DNA from 2 places in the Pseudoduganella sp. R-31 genome. Region 2 is predicted to be linked to the other one. Evidence: predicted binding sites of a transcription regulator. Region 2 holds the regulator's gene; the other holds the start of a gene.

Region 1 (5,460 bases), 1.1 Mb from region 2:
TGCCGAACGCCATGCCGCCGTAGCCAGCGCCTTGCTGGCCGACCCGGGCGCCGATGCATTGCTGGTGGTGCACGCGCCATCGTCGGCCGCAGCCAGCACCGGCGTGGCGCAGGCCTTGGCGCCCTTGCTGCGCCAGAGCGGCCGCAGCGTGCTCTCCTGCTGGCTGGGCGGCGCCTCGGTGGCCGGCGCGCGGCAGGTCTTCGCCGATGCCGGCCTGCCGACCTACGACACGCCCGAAAAAGCCGTGCGCGCCTACAGCCAGGTGGTGCAGTATTCGCGCAACCAGGCCTTGCTGATCGAGGTTCCGGCCCAGGTGCCCGCGCATTCGGTGCCGGAGCGGCAGGCGGCGCGCAACCTGGTGGAAGCGGCGCGCGCCGCCGGCCAGGCCGAGCTGGCGCGCGCCGACCTGGCCGCCGTTCTGGCGGCCTACGGCCTGCCGCTGGCAAGCGAGCCGGCCGGCGGCAATGTGCAGCAGCTGCGCATCGCCATGCAGGTCGACCCTGTCTTCGGGCCCGCCATCAGCGTTGGCCTGGGCGGCAGCGCCGGGCGCGTGGTGGACGACCGCGCCGTCGGCCTGCCGCCCTTGAATACCGTGCTGGCGCGCGACATGCTGCGGCGTACGGGCGTCGGCCGCGCCCTGGTCGACGAACGCGAAATCCTGTGCAGCGCGCTGGTGCATGTGGCCGAACTGGTGGCCGACATCGGCGAAATCGCCGCGCTGGAAATCGACCCAGTCACCGTGGTGGACGGCGTGCTGCAGGTGCATGCCGCACGGGCCGCGCTGGGCCCGCGCCGCGCCGAAAGCAGCATGGCGATCCGCCCCTATCCGCAAGAGCTGGAGCAGGAAATCCAGTGGCAGGGCGCCGCCCTGTTGCTGCGCCCGATCCGGCCGGAAGATGCCCCGGCCCACGTGCGCTTTTTCAGCCAGCTCGACCCCGACGATGTGCGCCTGCGCTTTTTCTCGGCGATGAAGGAATTGCCGCCGACCCAGCTTGCGCGCCTGACCCAGATCGACTACGACCGCGCCATGGCCTTCATTGCCACCCGCACCGGCGCCGATGGCCAGCCGGAGACGCTGGGCGTGGTGCGCGCGGTAGCCGACCCGGACAACCAGAAAGCGGAGTTCGCGATCATCGTGCGTTCCGATCTGAAAGGCAAAGGATTGGGAAATATCCTGTTCCAGAAATTGTTTGACTATTTCCGCAGCCGCGGAACGCGCGAAATCACGGGCGAAGCCCTGTCGGAGAATATCGGAATGCAACAACTGATGCGAAGATTTGGCGGAACAGTGACGGCGTCGCGAGAAGCTGGTATGGTTGATCTTCGCCTTGCGCTGGATTTGAAAACCTCCTAAATTGTGGAGGGCGAATGGCGTTACCTTGATGTACGTCAAAGTGAACCTGTCGGGCTAATTTACACTTGTACTTCCGTTTCCGCGTAGCGATATTTGGGAGCAAGAATGTTAACGGCCACATATACATTAGTTGCGCTTTCCGTTGAACAGGCTAACGTGCGCCTTAGCCTGCTGTCGTTTCAAAAATACGTGCAATCGACGCTGTTGCGGCAACAGCGCCTGACGCTCTCCCAGCTTGAATATGCTTGCGAAACCCTGGAGCGCCTGTACCAGGCCTGCCATTGGCGCAAGATCGAGCTGTACCTGATTCCGGCCCTGCAAAATGCGACGGAACAGGCCAACCAGCTGCTCGACGAGCTGAGCCGGCTGAACCAGTCTGCCTTGTCGGTGATCCGGCGGTTGCAGGCTGAACTCGACTCGGCGGTGGAGTACAGCGAACAGCAAGTGACGGAGATCTGCGAATCGATCGAGACTTTCTGCACGGTGCTGTTGCAGCGCCTGGAGAAAGAGGAAAAGGAACTGTTTGCGATTGCCCGCGCCACCATTGGCGGCGAAGCCTGGTTCGATATCGCGAACAAATTCCTGGCCCATGATGCTCAAGTGGTGGAAGCGCGCCGCGTGCCGGCCTCCGCCGAAAAAGACAGGAAAGCCTTGTTGGAAGCCAAGCAGGTGCGTGCCTCCCTGCGCAGCGAAGACGAGCTCGTGGTTCCTGTGCCGAAGCTGCGCTACCACCGGCGCACGCGTTTGGCCCATCGCGCCGCTGCGGACACGGCCTGAACACGCCATGCCTGCATTCGCCGCCCCTGCCGGGCGGCGCTGCGCTATGATGGTGGTTTTGATCCATTCATAGCACAACTATGTTTGAGTTCCTTTTCAAGCAGCAGGCCAGCCAGGCCAGCGTTGCCGGCCAGCCGAGCCCGGGCGGGTCGCAGGCGCCGCTCGGCACTCCCGCAGAACGCCGCGCGGCGCAAGCCGAGCTGGCCCGCAACCTTGCGGGCGACGAGGCTGCTGCGGTCGAGCTCATCCTGAACAGTGAATTTGCCGACGTGCGGCTGGCGGCAGCCGAACACGTCGTCTCGCAGGCGGCGCTGGAGAAAGTGCAGCAGGCGGTGCGCAACTCGGACCGCCGGGTGGCCAAGCTGGTGCAAGGACGCCTGGACGCCATCCGCCATGTGCAGGCCGAACAGAAGCAGGCGCAGGCCTGTATTGCTCTGGCGCAGCGCTTGTTGGCTGATGAAAAGTTGACGCCCAATCTGGTGGCTGACCTGGACCGTCAATGGAAGGTGGTCGATGCCGCGCCGTCCGCTGCGGCTGAATTTACCCATATCCGCGATGCGCTGGGCGAACGCCTCGAAGCACAGGTCTCCCTGCAGCGCGCGATGATTGATGCGCTGGCAGCCTTGCGCAAGCATCCCGATCCCGTCGAACTGGAGCGCCTGGCCAGCGAACATGCGGCACACCTGGCCTCGCCCGAGCGCGGATCTCTGCCGCGCCACCTGCTGAACGATTTCGATGCTGCCCTGGCTGCGGAACGCGCCGCGCAGCAGCCGGCCGCACCGCCCGCCGCCGCGCCAGCGGCAGCAGTGGCCGCCGAGGCCGCCGAGGCCGAACGCGTCCCCGCCAAGGGCGCCGCAGCAAGCGCAGTGGACGATGCCGCTCCGGCGCCTGGCGCCAGCGCGCCGCCGGCGCCGCCGCATGGCGACGCCGTCACGCACGCCGACGGCCACGATGCGCTGGCCGCCCGCCCGCCGCGCCCACCAAAGGAAAAACACAAGCCATCGCCCGCCGAGCAGGAAGCCAACCGCCAGTTCATGGACCTGGTCGAAGCGATGGAAACCGCACTGGCGCAAGGCCAGCTCCACATTGCCGCAGAGCACGATAAAACCCTGAAGGAAAGCAAGACCGGCCGCCTGTCGGCAGCCCAGGCCGAGCGCCTGGCCCATGTGCGGGCCGACTTCAAGCGCCTGGGCGACTGGGCGCGCTGGGGCGGCAATGTCTCGCGTGAAGAGCTGGTGCACGCCGTCGAAAGCCTGCCCGCCGAGGGCCTGGGGATGAGCGAGCTGGCCAAGAAGGTCGGCAGCATGCGCGAACGCTGGAAGGCGCTGGACGGCGTCTCCGGGGCCGCGCCCAAGTCCTTGTGGGAGAAATTCGACGCCGCCTGCACCGCCGCATACGCTCCAGCCGCCGCCCACTTCAAGCACCTGGCCGACGAGCGCCACGCCAATGCAGCGAAAGCGCAACAGTTGGTCGACGAGGCAAATGCCCTGATCGCCAAGGACAGCGCGCAACTGGAGGCCGCGGGCGGCGCCCAGGTCGACCGCGAGGAATCGGCCTCCGGCAACCTGCCGCACACGCACGACTGGCGCACCCTGGCATCGTCGACGCAACGCCTGCGCCAGGCCTGGAGCCGCCTGGGTACGATCGACCGCAAGGACAAGAAACGGCTGGACGCGGCCTTCAGCAAGGCGATGGACGCGCTGATGGCGCCCCTCGATTCGCAGCGCAAGATCGAAGTGGCGCGCCGCGAGCAATTGATCGAAGAGGTGGGCAAGCTCAATCCGCTGGACCGCCACACCATCGACACCTTGCGCCGCCTGCAGGAGTCCTGGCAGGGCCATGCCCGCGCCTTGCCGCTGGAGCGCAAGACCGAGCAGGCTTTGTGGCAGAAATTCCGTGCCGCCTGCGACCAGATTTTCGCCAGGCGCAAGGAACACGCCCACGCGGCGGACCACGAACGCAAGGCCCACTTGCACGCGCGCGAAGCGATTTGCGCCGGCCTCGAGTCGGCGGCCTTCGAAGGCGACGACAAGGCCGCCCTGGCGGCCATCGGCAAGGCCCTGAAAGATGCTGCCGCCGCATGGCATGCTTCCGGCGTGGTGCCGCGCGCCAGCGAGCAGAAGATCGACCAGCGCTACCGCGCCGCCGTCGGCGCCTTGCAAGCGCAGGCTGACGCCATCCGCAAGCGCGCCGGCGCGGCACAAGCCAGCGCCCTGCGTGAAAAGCTGCGCCTGGCACAGGCACTGGAAAGCGCGCTGGCCGGAGCCGGCGAAATCGACTGCGCCGACTGGAACAATCGTTGGCAAGCCCTGGCAGCCCTGCCGGCCGAGCAGGAGCGCACCTTGCGCGCCCGCTTCGACGCCGCGCTGAAAGCAGCCGGGGAGGGCGCTGCTGCGCGCTCCGACTACGCCGGCCAACTGGAAACCAACCGTCAACGCTTGCTGTCCGAAGTGCTGCGCCTCGAAATCATGGCCGGCATCGACAGCGGCGCCGAATTTGCGAAAGACCGATTGAAAATGCAGGTAGAAGTGTTGCAATCCTCCCTCAAGTCCGGCCAGAAGCCGGCCAGCCACGCCGCCCAGTTCCTTGCCTTGTGTGCCATGCCCGCACTGGTGGACGCACGTACTGCCAGCCGCATCGAGCAGCTGTTCCGCAAGACCGGGGCGGAGGGTAAATGAGCGAAGTAAGGATCCAGGAAGAAGATTTCGACCTGTCGCATGAAGTGGCGCAACTGCGCGCCGGGAACGCCAAGGTTGGCGCTATAGTCAGTTTCGTTGGCACGGTGCGCGACCTGAACGAGGACGCCGCGGTTGCCGAAATGGAGCTGGAGCATTACCCGGGCATGACCGAGCAGTCGATCCAGGCCATTATCGACCAGGCCAAGGCCCGCTGGCCGATCTATGGTGCGCTGGTCATTCATCGCGTCGGGCCGCTCAAGCCCATGGACCAGATCGTTCTGGTGGCGGTCACTTCACCGCACCGGGGCGAGGGCTTCTCGGCTTGTGAATTTATTATCGATTACCTCAAGACCGAGGCGCCGTTCTGGAAGAAGGAACAGACGCCCGAGGGCGCCCGCTGGGTTGATGCACGCACGAGCGACGACGATGCGTTAAAGAAGTGGTCTTGAAATGTAACAACGCATCCTCATGTTGTCCTTGACAATTCATCAGGAGCGTTTGAAATGCGCCAAGACAAACTCACAACAAAACTGCAAGAAGCACTCGCCGATGCCCAGAGCCTGGCCGTCGGCAACGACAACCAATACATTGAACCCGCGCACCTGCTGCTGGCCCTGTTGAACCAGGAAGACGGTGGCGCGCGCTCGCTGC
Region 2 (5,460 bases):
GCGCAAATTGACGACATCCAGTTTGTCGAGCCCCAGGTTGCGCAAGTTGTCATGCACGGCCTGTTCCAGTTCAGCAGGCGAACAAGCCGGCAGCCAGGAAGAATCGGCGCCGCGCCGGGCGCCAATTTTCGTGGCAATCACCAGGCCATCGCGGTAGGGGCGCAAGGCTTCGCGGATCAATTGGTTGGTTACGTGCGGGCCGTAGAAATCGCTGGTGTCGATGTGATCGACACCGGATTCAACCGCCGTGCGCAAGACCTTCAATGCGCCTGCTGTATCGGCCGGCGGCCCGAAAACATGCGGCCCTGAAAGGCGCATGGCGCCGTAACCCATGCGATTGACGATCAGGTCTCCGAGGCAGTAAGTGGATGGTTGCTGGGACATGGTAGAGCTCCTTTTCAATGAGGTTCCCAGTCTAGAAGCGAATCGACCGTTCGATAAGCCGGTATAATCAAAACAGCCCGTACGAAAATTTGCACAATGCGCGTCGATCTTGCCGACCTGAATGCTTTCATTGCCGTTGCACGCGCCCAAGGCTTTCGCGATGGCGCGCGTGCGATGGGCGTCAGCGCATCCGGTCTCAGCGAAGCGGTGCGCCGCCTGGAAGCCCAGTTGGGAGTGCGGCTGCTGAACCGCACCACGCGCAGCGTCACCTCCACTGAAGCGGGCAAGCGCCTGCTGGCGCGCCTCCAGCCCGCCCTGTCAGAAGTCGATGCCGCCCTCGCCGAAGTGAACGGCTTGCGCGACCGGCCAGCCGGCAGATTGAGGCTGAACGTCCCCATCAGTGCAGCACGACTGGTATTGCCGGCCATCGTACCGGCGTTCCTGGCCGCCTATCCCGACATACAACTGGAAATTGCCGCAGAAGAGGGCCTCGTCGACGTGCTTGCCGCGGGCTGCGACGCAGGCATTCGCTATGACGAGCGCCTTGAGCAGGACATGATCGCGGTACCCATCGGCCCACGGGTCCAGCGCTTTGCCGCCGCTGCCGCGCCTGTCTACCTCGACAAACGCGGGCGGCCCGACCATCCGCAACAACTGCTCCAGCACGATTGCTTGCGCATGCGCTTTGCCGGGCGCGCCGTACCGCCATGGGAATTCAGGCGCGATGGGGAAACCGTGAAAGTCGATGTCAACGGCCCCTTGCTGGTGGAGCCATCCGGTGCCGTTGAACTGATCGTCGACGCGGCCAAGGCAGGAAGCGGGGTCATCTATCTGTTCGAAGACTGGCTGCGCCCGCACCTGGACAATGGCGCCCTGGAAGCGGTGCTGGAACCCTGGTGGCAATCCTTTACGGGCCCTTTCCTCTACTACCCAGGGCGCCGGCTGGTTCCGCCGCCCTTGCGCGCCTTCATAGACTTTGTCAAAAGTGAAAATTGACATGGATCATGTGCCCGAATTTTTTCCAGCGGCACAATTGCGGTTCGACACTACTGGAGAACCCCATGGATTCCATCGTCTTCGGGCCGGACCTCGCACTGGGCATTCCCGTTCTCGACCAGTCGCACCGCATCGTCTTCGACATGCTCGACGCCATGGAAAGCCTGCCCCGTCCCGCCTTTGACGCAGCCTGCCGCGACCTGGCAGCTGAATTCATGGAACACCTGCGCGAAGAAAACAGCCTGATGGAGCGCATCGCCTACCCGGCTGCCCAGGCCCACCGCGCAGCCCATGGCTACTTGCTGGAAAAGGTCGCCCGCACCCTGCGCCTGCTGAAGGACGACGAGGAAGCCACGGCACGCGACATCATCCGCACGCTGCCGGACTGGCTCGAAGCCCACATCAACACGATGGACCTTGCGCTCGCAGTTGCGGCTTCCCGGTTAGAGTAATAAAGTGCTTGACTTAGAGTGCACTCTAACTTTTACGATCACCCCATGGAATCGCACCTGAGCATTGACGAAGTCGCCAAACGTACCGGCCTCACAGCCTACACCCTCCGCTATTACGAGCGCATCGGGCTGATTGCCCCGGTCAATCGTGCAGCGGGCGGCCGGCGGCGCTATGCGGCCTCGGACCTTGCCTGGATCGAATTCCTGCTGCGTCTGCGAACGACCCATATGCCAATCGGCAAAATGCAGTCATTCGCAAAACTTCGCGGCGCTGGGGACTCGACGGTGCCGGAACGGCGCCGGATGCTGGAAGAGCATATGCAGAACGTGCTCGCCGAAATCGAGGCGATGCAACAATCTGCAGCATCATTGCAGGCCAAGATCGAGTATTACCGCTCCCTGGAGCAGTCCCTGGCGTCGAATCCAACCACCGATGGAGCACATGCCAATGAACACCGAAAGCCGCTACGAGCGCGGGCTCGCAAAACTGCGTGAAGTCGACGGCCAGGCCGGCGACCGCGTCGTGCAAAGCCTGGAAGATATTGCGCCCGATTTCGCCCGCTACCTGATCGAATTCCCCTTTGGCGACATCTATTCGCGCCCGGGGCTTGACCTGAAATCACGCGAGATCGCTGTGGTGGCCGCGCTGACCGCCATGGGCAACGCTGCGCCCCAGCTCAAGGTGCACATCCACGCCGCCCTCAACGTCGGCGTCAGCCGCGAAGAGATCGTGGAGACCATCATGCAGATGGCCGTCTACGCCGGCTTTCCGGCTGCGCTCAACGGCCTGATGGCCGCCAAAGAAGTGTTCGCGCAATAAAAAAGGGGCAGCAAGAGCTGCCCCATACACCCCCTACAGGTGAGAAAACTGGTAAGCCGGTCAGGCGACAGCGAGTTCCTGCGCCATGCCGCCGGACGACATGGCCTCGAGCCTGGCGCGGTCGGTAATGCGCAGATCGCGGTTGCTCAGGACGATCGAGCCATCCTGGCGCAGGCGGGCCAGCTGGCGGCTGACGCTTTCCACGGTCAGGCCCAGGTAGCCGCCGATATCTTCACGCGACATGCGCAACTGGAAGCTGGTCGAAGAGTAGCCGCGCTGGGCGTAACGGCCAGCGAGGTTCAGCAGGAACATGGCCAGCCGCTGTTCGGCGCGCATATGGCTCAGGAACAGCATCACCGACTGCTCGCGCTGGATTTCGCGGCTCATGGTGCGGTGGAACTGCTGCAGCAAGCCGGGAATCTGCATCACCAGCTCTTGCAGGCGGTTGAAGGGGATCTCGCAGACTTCACTGTCCTCCAGCGCCACGGCATTGCAGGAATGCTGGCCATTGCCGATGGCTTCCATGCCCAGCAGGTCGCCGGCCATGTGGAAACCGCCAATCGTCTGTTCGCCGCGCTGGTTCACCTGCACGGTCTTGAAGTGGCCGAAGCGCACGGCATACAGGCTGTGGAAGCTGTCGCCGGTCTTGTACAGCGGCTCGTCGCGGTTCACGCGGCGGCGGCGGGAAATGATCTGGTCAAGGCGAGCAACATCTTCGTCGGCCAGGCCCTGTGGCAAGCAAAGGCGGTTGAAGCTGCACAGCGAGCATTTGGCTGCGACTGGTGCGCAGGATTTGGTGGCGTTTGCAGGGGTGATTGGGATGACCGGGCTCATTTTGCTGCTCCTTGTTTTCGATGGAAGCAGTATCGCGCCCGGCGTCATTTCCCGGTATCAAGCATCCTGTGTAGTTGCTGTAGTGGTTCCCCTACAGCCGCTCAGATCAGCCCGTGCTCGAGGGCATAGCGGGTCAGCTCAGCATTCGTGGACATGCCCATTTTCTCGAGGATGCGGCTGCGATAGGTTGTCACAGTGTTAGGACTGAGATGTAGTTTTTCCCCTATGCGCACCAGGGACTCGCCCTGGGCAATCAGTTTGAAAACTTCCAGTTCGCGGTTGGAGAGCTCTTCGTGGTCGCCGCTCGGGCCGCCGCCGACCAGGGTTGCCAGTTTTTCAAGCAACGCCGGGCTCACGTGCTTGCCGCCCGAGGCAGCCTTGCGCACGGCCTCGATCAGGGTCGCCGTCGGCGCATCCTTGGTCAGGTAGCCGGAGGCGCCCGATTTCAGCGCGCGCACCGCGTAAATTTCCTCGGAATAGGTGCTCAGCACCAGCACCGCCATGCGCGGGCATTCGCTGCGCAGGGTCTTCAACAGGTCCAGGCCATTCTTGCCCGGCATCTTGATGTCCACCAGCGCCACGTCGAAACTGCGCTCGGCCACGCGCTGCATCGCTTCGACGGCGTTGCCGGCCTCGCCCTCCACGCTGATGTCGGGCGCCGTGCCCAGCATGAGGCGCACGCCATTGCGTGCAATCGCATGGTCGTCGACCAGCAAAACGGTGATCTTGTCACCCATTCTTGTCCTCCAAAGGCAGCCGCAGCTGCAGGGTAGTGCCCTGCCCGGCCTTGCCGCTGATATTCAGTTCGCCGGCAAAGCGGCGCGTGCGCTCGTGCATGCCGAACAAGCCCCACGATTCCCGGTCGGACAAGCCGGCACTTTCGATACCCTTGCCATTGTCTTCCACCCGCAGCACCACGTTTTCGCCGTCAATATCCACGATGACGCGCGCCTCGCTCGCTTCGGCATGGCGCACCACGTTGGTCAGCGCTTCCTGCGCGACGCGGAACAACATGGTGCTGCGCTCCGCATCGAGCTCCAGCGCCTGCGCCTCCGGCGTGATATTGCAGGTGCATTGCAAGCCGCTGCGCTGCGCCACCTGTTCCGCATACCATTCCAGCGCAGGCCAGATGCCCAGCTGGTCCAACACGCTTGGACGCAGGTCGGTAATCACGCGGCGCACGGTCTCTATCGCATCTTGCGCCAGCTTGGCCGCATCCTTCAACAGTGGGTCCGATTGCTCGCCGCCGCGCTCGATGGCGACCGAGATATAGGCCTTGATGCCGGTCAGCAGGCCGCCCAGTTCATCATGGATTTCCTGGGCGATGCGGGTGCGTTCGTGTTCCTTCAGTTTTTCCTGGTACGCGGCCAGTTCACGCAGCTCTTTCTGCGACTGCCGCAGCACCTGTTCAGCCAGTTGTTTCTCGTCGATCAGGCGCTGCTCGCGCAGCAGGCGGTCGATGGCGCCCGCCAGGAAGTCGAGGTAGCGGCCGTCGTTGTCCTTCACCAGGTAGTCGCGCGCGCCGCGGCGCATCGCTTCCGCCGCAACGGTGGCACTGTCGGCGCCGGTCAGCATCATCACCGGGATATTTGGCTGGGGTTCGCCGCGGTCTGCCGCGAGACGTGCCAGGAATTCAAGCCCGGTCAGGTCGGGCAAGTGATAATCGAGCAGGATGCAGTCGGGCTCTTCGCGCAAGGCGATATCCAGGCCTTCCTGGCCACTTTCCGCTTCCAGCAATTCGCAGTTGAAGCCCGGCGCCTGCGCAAAGGCGCGGCGGCAGGCGATACGGTCAACGATATCGTCTTCGACGATAAGGACCCTTACCCTGTTCATGGCAGCTCGCTGATCGTCCAGTACAGGTTGATGGAGCGGACCACCTCCACGAACTGGCGGTAGTCCACCGGCTTGGTCATGTAGCCGGCGACACCCAGGTCGAAGCTGCGCATCTTGTCCTGCTGTTCTTCCGACGTGGTC

The links. The regulator FNR, encoded in region 2, switches genes on or off when oxygen is low (the NO sensors DNR and NnrR bind a similar motif). The targets are predictions, from matches to a motif close to TTGATNNNNATCAA.
Region 1: a site for FNR is predicted at 1,380-1,393, ahead of ACN9MY_RS21225 (hemerythrin domain-containing protein). Genes of this name have one in related genera too.

What each region holds. Positions count from the first base shown of each region.
Region 1 is NZ_CP183986.1:4,713,653-4,719,112, reverse strand. It holds gene ACN9MY_RS21230 (bifunctional acetate--CoA ligase family protein/GNAT family N-acetyltransferase) at 1-1,354, shown strand, start outside; gene ACN9MY_RS21225 (hemerythrin domain-containing protein) at 1,460-2,131, shown strand; gene ACN9MY_RS21220 (DUF349 domain-containing protein) at 2,212-4,809, shown strand; gene ACN9MY_RS21215 (molybdenum cofactor biosynthesis protein MoaE) at 4,806-5,258, shown strand; gene clpB (ATP-dependent chaperone ClpB) at 5,313-5,460, shown strand, end outside.
Region 2 is NZ_CP183986.1:3,619,412-3,624,871, reverse strand. It holds gene ACN9MY_RS16560 (aldo/keto reductase family oxidoreductase) at 1-384, opposite strand, end outside; gene ACN9MY_RS16555 (LysR substrate-binding domain-containing protein) at 481-1,380, shown strand; gene ACN9MY_RS16550 (bacteriohemerythrin) at 1,446-1,832, shown strand; gene ACN9MY_RS16545 (MerR family transcriptional regulator) at 1,878-2,327, shown strand; gene ACN9MY_RS16540 (carboxymuconolactone decarboxylase family protein) at 2,281-2,652, shown strand; gene fnr (fumarate/nitrate reduction transcriptional regulator Fnr) at 2,713-3,486, opposite strand; gene ACN9MY_RS16530 (response regulator) at 3,588-4,223, opposite strand; gene ACN9MY_RS16525 (response regulator) at 4,216-5,319, opposite strand; gene ACN9MY_RS16520 (response regulator) at 5,316-5,460, opposite strand, start outside.